Regions from separate parts of the Bacillus paranthracis genome, predicted to be linked through region 1. Evidence: riboswitches for the same ligand, from Rfam matches in the RefSeq annotation. Region 1 holds a riboswitch; the other holds the start of a gene.
The links. A riboswitch is a leader RNA that binds a small molecule or an ion and turns the genes downstream of it on or off. The one in region 1 is predicted to bind thiamine pyrophosphate.

Region 1 (4,300 bases):
CAGGTCGAGTTATTTGTGAGAATCCAACTCACCATGCTGCGCTGAAGCTATTCCGCTTACATGGCCTTGAAGTTCATGGTATTGATATGAATGAAGATGGTATTGATACGAATCAAGTTGAAAAAAGCTTGCGTGAAAAAGAGTTTGATTTTGCGTATTTAATTCCTTCCTATCATAATCCAACTGGCATTGTGACGAGTTCAGAGAAAAGAACGGAACTGATGAGATTATTTTCAAAATATAAGATTCCTATTATAGAAGATGGATTTAATGAAGAATTACGTTATTCAGGTTCACATTTAGCACCATTATTAACTTTTGCTGGTGCTGGTAATAATGTGATTTATATTAGTAGCTTTTCAAAGGTACTTTTCCCTGGCTTGCGTGTAGGTTGGATTATTGCAGATAAAGAACTAATTCATTATTTAGAAAGTGTGAAAAGAGCAAGAACTATTCACACATCTACTTTAGATCAAGCTGTCCTATTTCAATATTTACATGAAGGATATTTTGAAAAATATTTAAAAAAGGCAAGGTCTGTTTATAAGAAAAAATATGAGTTAGCTGTTGGGGCGTGTAACGAGTACATTCCGTTTCAAAGAATGACCGGTGATGGTGGACTTCATTTATTTATAGAGTTAGAAGAAAAAATTCATGCCCGCACACTTTTGCAAAAGTGTTATGAGCAAGGGGTTACTTTTTCTCCTGGAGATGTGTTTTATTCTGATGGAGGAGGAGCGAACACGTTTCGATTAGGATTTTCACGTTTGAAAGAAGAAGAAATAGTTCGGGGAATCAAAATAATCGGTGATACAATAAAGTGAAACTTTAATCAGGGGGGGTTCATTCCCCACTGATTATTAGCCCTCACCAATCGGGCTTTTACGGGCAGTTGATCCCCCACCTAACTGCATTGCTTCCGCTGAATTTTGAGGTGGGGGTCTTACTGCTCGTTAATGCGGGATAAAAAACGAAATTTGGAGTTGAGGAAATGAGAATTGGCGTTATTATGGGAGGAGTATCCTCTGAAAAACAAGTATCCATTATGACTGGAAATGAAATGATTGCAAATTTAGATAAAAATAAATATGAAATTGTCCCAATTACATTAAATGAAAAAATGGATTTAATCGAAAAAGCGAAAGACATTGATTTTGCGCTGCTCGCATTACACGGAAAATACGGAGAAGATGGAACTGTTCAAGGAACGCTTGAAAGTTTAGGTATTCCTTATAGCGGAAGTAATATGTTATCTAGCGGTATATGTATGGACAAAAACATGTCAAAAAAGATTTTACGTTATGAAGGAATAGAAACACCAGATTGGATTGAACTTACAAAAATGGAGGATTTGGATTTTGATGAGTTAGATAAGTTAGGATTTCCATTAGTGGTAAAACCAAACTCTGGTGGTTCAAGTGTTGGGGTAAAGATTGTCTATGATAAAGACGAATTAATTTCAATGCTGGAAACTGTGTTCGAATGGGATTCTGAAGTAGTAATAGAAAAGTATATTAAAGGTGATGAGATTACATGTTCCATTTTTGATGGAAAACAGTTACCTATCATTTCAATTCGACATGCAGCTGAGTTCTTTGATTACAATGCGAAATATGATGATGCAGGTACTATTGAAGAAGTTATCGAACTTCCAGCTGAACTTAAGGAACGTGTAAACAAAGCGTCACTGGCTTGCTATAAAGCATTAAAATGCAGCGTTTATGCAAGGGTGGATATGATGGTGAAGGATGGTATTCCATATGTAATGGAGATTAATACATTACCAGGGATGACGCAAGCGAGTTTACTGCCAAAAAGTGCAGCTGCAGCGGGAATTGAATATAGTAAACTATTAGATATGATTATTGAAACTTCATTAAGAGTAAGAAAAGACGAAGGATTTTAAGTAGTGGTATCATGAATAACTTTTGACAGTTACATGAAGTATGTTATGATGAATACAATACGAAAATTAAATATTTTATCCACTAGGGGGGCCTATTATAGGCTGAGATCAAATGGGAATTTGAGACTCTTAGTACCTGATCTGGTTAATGCCAGCGTAGGGAAGTGGGAAAGACATTGCTGTTTCATGTATAAATACTGTCAATTTCACTTTCTTTACGCTTGTAAAGAAAGTTTTTTTGTTTTACAGATTTAATAATGGTGGGTAAATACTTAAATTTCATACATAATTGGAGGGATTTACATGACTTTTTCACAATCATTACGTAAAGAAGTAGACTCAATTTGGGAAGCTAGTTTTCATCATCCTTTTGTAAAAAAACTTGGTGAAGGAACGTTAGATTTAGCTAGTTTTCGCTATTATGTGCTTCAAGATTCGTATTATTTAAGTCACTTTGCTAGAGTACAAACTTTAGGAGCTGCAAAAGCACTAGAATTAGAAACGACAGCTCGTATGGCACACCATGCTCAAAATACATATGAAGCGGAATTATCTTTACATGAGAATTTTGCGAAGAAATTAGGGATAACACAAGAAGAAAAAGATAATTTTATCCCTGCTCCAACTGCATATGCGTACACTTCACATATGTATCGTGCTGCGTATGAAGGACATTTAGGCGATATTATTGCAGCAATTTTACCTTGCTATTGGTTGTATTATGAAATTGGTGAGCGTTTAAAAGAGTGTAAGCCAGAAGAGCCAATTTATAAGGAATGGATTTCTGCTTATGGATCCGATTGGTTCCGAACACTAGTTGAAGAGCAAATTACACGATTAGATGCAATAGCTGAAAAAGTAACAGAGGCAGACCGAAATCGAATGAAACAACATTTTATTATTAGCAGTCAATATGAATATTCATTTTGGGAAATGGCTTATACATTAGAAAAGTGGCCGGTAAGTACAAAAGAGAAAAACGTAATAGGATAAAGAGAAGAGGTATTGCTATTTACAGGTATGAATCATACTTATGTATATGATTTAACAAAAGAAGTATCGCAAAAAGGCGCATCAATCTAAATGCGTCTTTTTTTAATTTGACGAATTGTATTATTAAGTGCGACACCTAAAAAAACAAAAAAACTCACCTTGCTTCGTGTAAAGTAGAAGTTACCACCCCACTTACTTACACGGAGGACGAGTATGAGCTATTCCCATTTTACCACGTTTAAATGTGGACAACTAGAAGCACTTCATAAATTAGGTCATTCAACGAGAGAAATTGGTGCCATTCTGAAGCGACATCACTCCTCTATTGCACGAGAATTAAAAAGAAACGTACAGAAAGATGGTACGTACCGCAGTGAAACAGCATTTTATTATTAGCAGTCAATATGAATATTCATTTTGGGAAATGACTTATACATTAGAGCAGTGGTCAGTGAATAAAGAAGCGAAAAAGGTAATAGGATAGTGAAAAGAGGCTGTCCTAAAAGGTGCTTTTTAGCCAAAACCGAATAGAAAGTGAAAGGAAGAAACGTTGATTTAATAACGTTTCTTCCTTTTCAATTTCATGTGATTTTACTTCGAAAGAGACTTATGAGACAACCTCTTTTATAATCTTTTGTAAAATTATTGTAAATCCCAAATACAATACGTGACTAATATTGTATAATCTTAATATATTATATTTGTTGTATAAAAGGAGGGATATGTATGAAAATTTCTTTTAACTTTTATCAGAGTCATGTCATTAATATATAAGTCGGATAAGCGGTATTTGCTATTCTTTTAAATAATTAAATTATGTGATAATACTTTAGTTTTTTTGTGATCAAGAAAAATGAAGAAAGGAAGTAATCATTTTATGGAAAAATTAAAGTTGTTAACATTTGAAAATATAGTAGAACCTCTTTTAAACGAAAGTGTATCATTTATATATTTTCCTATTGATTGGCTCGATATTGTAGAGATACATTATAAGACATTTTTATTAACGAGTAAGTTGAAACGATTGAATGAAAGATTATATGATATGTTTTCTGATATATTATTTATTCAACATAATCCATATGTATTGAATGAAAATACACCGTGGATTGTGTGTAAAGAGCCTATTAGAAAAGAACAACTCGATTATATTTTCCAAAGTTGGTATGAGATTATTCATGATTGGAAACCTAATAAATTAATAGAATCGCCAAAATATGAATGGCATTACGATTTAATTTCTAATTTAACAGTACTACATGATAAGGAAGTATATTCTAAATGGGTGCCCGCTTTAATTTCACATATTTTTTGTGAACGTCCTGTACAATTAGAAAATATAAATGAAGAATATATATATTTTTCTCCTCTTAGATCACAAAATATTTGTGAGGCGATGTC
Region 2 (4,300 bases), 2.0 Mb from region 1:
CTTGAAAGTAGACAATATGAGTATTGTAGAATTAGTGGGTAAAAATGGTATAGGTAAATCAACGTTATTGAATATAATTGGTGGAATGACGAAATTTGATGGGGAACTCATACTAAATAAATTTTCAGTAAAGGAAAATTTTAAAGAGTATATTGCAGGTGTCTCATTAATTGGTAATACACCTTTCTTATACGATTATTTAACACCCTCTGAAACAATAGATATGGTACTATCTTTCCTAAATAGAGAAAGATTAGATTCATCTTTAGAACATCTCATTCAAGAGATTGGACTCGATAAATATCAAAATACTTATACACGTGAATTATCATTAGGAACTAGACAAAAACTATCATTAATACTAGCTCTTCTAACTTCGCCTAATTTAATTCTCCTTGATGAACCTTTTGTTAATTTTGACATTAGGTCGAGGAAAGTTACTCTAGATTATCTGAAGGATTATATAATTCAACATAAAGCAATTTTAATTTATGCAACTCATTCAACAGATACTGATGTAGCGAATTTTTCAGATAAAAAAATAATTTTAAAAAGAGATGAGCAACTCGATAAAGTAGTTCTGGAGAGTGATAATTGTGAAACCTAAATTATTTAGTATTTGTTTTATTGCTTGTTCAGTTATAGGAAGCTCATTTTTCTTTTTGGGTTTTTTACTACTTCCTAATGAACAGTTTAGTCCCAATTTACAGCCTTCTTTCATTACTATTTTTAGTACTAACTTTGAAATCCATTTTACTACAATCATATTTTCCATTATTAGTTTCGGATTTTTTTCTTTGATTTTTCTGTTCCAACAGTTTTTTTCTTTAGGATTTGCTTTTCATAGTTTGGTAGAAAAAACTTCCTTAAAAACAGCATATTCTTATTTTGCAGGTCATGGAATAGTTGAAATCATAAATATGTTTTTCACTGCAGCAATAGGTTTATTTGTAGCAGTATGCATTGTTAACATGATTAGAAAGAAAGAACTTAATAAGAATTCATTTATCTTATTAGGAAAAAATCTTTTAGTGCTATTAATTATAGATTTACTACTTTTATTAGTTGCCGCATTATTAGAAACATATTTATCTCCGTCATTAGTCGACAAAAGTTATATAATTTAATTACTCAGCCACCCTTTGGTGGCTTTTTTATTTTACTAGCTTCGTATGTTGTTTTTTGTAAATATTGATGGTATCGAATCAGGAAGGTGGTAATATCATTAAAAGAAAAGTTATTTTAAATGCGTATAAAAAAAGCCATAAGGCTGTTATTGCTTTATTTTAATAAATTTTTTACAAATCAGAAATTACACAAAAATACAGAATACCCCAAATTTGTGGAGAGGCTTATCTTAATTAATTGCACTTTATCGTTGATTTCCCTAAGTCTAAATTGTCTCATATAACTTATTTCAAATGCTAAAATGAAGAGTGGCCTCAAAAGTAGTAATCCTTGCATTGATCCTATGTGTAACACACCAAGGAGTATATTATCTTTTGGCGGTCGTAAAAATGAAGCAAACTCTAATAATTAAACGTATCGGCAAAGGATTTTGACGGGATCACTTGCTTGTAGAATAGATAAATTCATTTAAATAGTTTTAAAGTATATACGAATTAATATTTCTTTAATTATATATTGAATCAAATTAGCTATATCACTTGGATTAAATTAGAATATAAAGTGCTTTATATTATCTTCCTTTTTCTTAGTACTATGTACAATTATAAAAAAGTAAATAGCCTTTATTAAACAAAGGATTAGGTATGTTCTAGGATTTTTGTACAGGCATATTTTATAGAGATAACCCAGCGTCTGTCGCTACAATAATTTCATTTACATCTTTTCTAAGTAGCTGACTTTTTACAGCATTAAATTGTTTCCCTGTTTGTTTAATAACTGTTAATTTCAAACGCTCAGGTAGCATCGGTAAATCTTCTAAATTCCACTTTTTATATTTCACATCGTAGCTTTCTGGATCTGCTAATGTAACGAGATGACCTAAAGCCCAAGTTACAATATATTTACTACCTTCAAGGTAGCCGTTTCCCTTTTTATCGCACTTCAGTACACGTGCAATATCTCGTGCAACGGAAGGCTTTTCAGCGATTACAACGCTTTTTGACATATTTAAAACATCCTTTCAAATTTCCATACGTTAACTATAGCATACATCTTCTTGAGATTCAGTTTCGCTCCAGATTTGAACGTTTTTTAATGGGATAACATCTGTTTGAAAGTGAATGATCGTGACAGAACATAATATGCACCATGATGAGACTGTGAGAAATAGATAGTTATTATGCGTATTGTTTTATTAGTTGCTTCTATATTAAATAGAAAAGTAAAGAACTTGTTATTTTACTAGAATAAGAGTAGACTTTGAAGTAGAAGAATACTAAACACATGGGAGTTTGTGGATACAAACTGAGAGTATGACTAGTCCGTCATTGACCATTTGAACCTGTTGGATAATGCCAGCGTAGGGAGAGTGTAAAAGCACATGTTCAGGCACTTTGCGTACGCGCAAAGTGCCTTTTTGTGTATCTCCCATAACTATAGTTAGGAGATGAGAAGGATGAATAGGAAAGAAATTAGTAAAGTAGTGGATTTGGTGAGAGAATCTAATCCGCTCGTTCATAATATTACAAATGTTGTTGTAACAAATTTTACAGCTAACGGTTTGTTAGCGTTAGGGGCATCGCCTGTAATGGCGTATGCAAAAGAAGAAGTGGCAGAAATGGCTAGCATTGCTGGAGCGTTAGTATTAAATATGGGAACACTTCGTCCGGAAGAAGTAGAAGCAATGTTACTTGCCGGTAAATCAGCAAATGTGAACAATGTACCAGTACTGTTTGATCCAGTTGGTGCAGGAGCAACATCGTATCGAACAGAAGTTGCGAGACATATTCCGGCTGAAATTGAATTAGCGATTATTCGCGGAAATGCAGCTGAAATAGCGAACGTTATTAATGAGAGATGGGAAATTAAAGGGGTAGACGCTGGTGCTGGAAATGGTAATGTCGTAAGTATTGCAAAGCAGGCAGCGGATGAATTGAATACAGTTGCGGTAATTACTGGGAAAGAAGATGTTGTTACAGATGGGCAGCGAACGATTGTTATTCGAAATGGCCATCCTATTTTAACGAAAGTTACGGGAACTGGTTGTTTACTAACTTCTGTAATAGGAGCATTTGTAGCGGTAGAAAAGGATTATGTAAAGGCAGCGGTAGCGGCATTAACGTTTTATGGGGTAGCGGCAGAACTGGCAGCCGCTAAGACAGTGGAAAAAGGACCTGGTAGTTTTCAAATTGAATTTTTGAATCAGTTAGCGAATACGACTTCAGGTGATATAGAGAAGTATGGGGAAATTGAGGTTATATAGTAAGGAGGGAAAATAAATGTCACGTATTTCAAAGTCAGAAATGTCTAGGTTGTTATCCGTATATTTTATTATGGGAAGTAACAATTGTACGAAGGATCCACTGCAAGTATTGAGAGAGGCACTTGAAGGTGGTATAACAATTTTTCAATTTCGTGAAAAGGGGGAAGGCGCTTTAACGGAAGAGAAACGCATTTGTTTTGCAAAAGAACTACAAGCAATTTGTAAGGAGTACGGTGTACCGTTCATTGTAAATGATGATGTGGAACTAGCTCTCGAGTTAGATGCAGATGGCGTGCATGTTGGGCAAGATGATGAAGGAATTACCTCTGTTCGTGAAAAAATGGGTGATAAGATTGTTGGTGTATCTACACATACAATTGAAGAAGCACGCTGGGCAATTGAAAATGGGGCTGACTATTTAGGTGTAGGACCTATTTTTCCAACGAGTACGAAAAAAGATACGAAAGCAGTGCAAGGAACGAAAGGTTTAGCTCATTTTAGAGAACAAGGAATTACAATACCGATTGTCGGAATTGGGGGCATTTCAATTGAAAATACCGCTTCGGTTATAGAAGCAGGTGCGGATGGTGTTTCAGTTATTTCAGCGATTAGTTTAGCTGAATCTGCGTATGAAAGTACGAAGAGGCTAGTAGAGGAAGTGAGTAACAGTTTGTAGAAGAAGGCTATGTAGTATTAAAACGCTACATAGCTTTTTATGTTTTGATATCGATAGTTAGAAAAAGGGGGAGGATTGTTTGAAAAGGAAACGGTTTATAGAGTTGCAAAATGAGTTGTTTCGTTTATTCGAAAAAAGAGAATTCGAAGCGATTTATAGATGCATAGATAAAGCAAAAAGGGAGTTTCCTGAAAGAATAGAAAAAACTAGTTTTTGGGAAGTGTGTGCACTTT

Region 2: another riboswitch for thiamine pyrophosphate. It lies ahead of thiM (hydroxyethylthiazole kinase); the one in region 1 lies ahead of tenA (thiaminase II).

The regions. Positions count from the first base shown of each region.
Region 1 covers NZ_CP101135.1:2,424,857-2,429,156, forward strand. The annotation lists gene pdxR (MocR-like pyridoxine biosynthesis transcription factor PdxR) at 1-824, shown strand, start outside; gene ddlB (D-alanine--D-alanine ligase) at 992-1,906, shown strand; TPP riboswitch at 1,981-2,086, shown strand; gene tenA (thiaminase II) at 2,210-2,899, shown strand; partial or broken gene NLJ82_RS12385 (helix-turn-helix domain-containing protein) at 3,113-3,283, shown strand; partial or broken gene NLJ82_RS12390 (TenA family transcriptional regulator) at 3,264-3,383, shown strand; gene NLJ82_RS12395 (RNaseH domain-containing protein) at 3,777-4,300, shown strand, end outside.
Region 2 covers NZ_CP101135.1:452,655-456,954, forward strand. The annotation lists gene NLJ82_RS02300 (ABC transporter ATP-binding protein) at 1-607, shown strand, start outside; gene NLJ82_RS02305 (stage II sporulation protein M) at 597-1,127, shown strand; partial or broken gene NLJ82_RS02310 (toprim domain-containing protein) at 1,814-2,134, opposite strand; TPP riboswitch at 2,403-2,512, shown strand; gene thiM (hydroxyethylthiazole kinase) at 2,585-3,391, shown strand; gene thiE (thiamine phosphate synthase) at 3,408-4,067, shown strand; gene NLJ82_RS02325 (alpha/beta hydrolase) at 4,147-4,300, shown strand, end outside.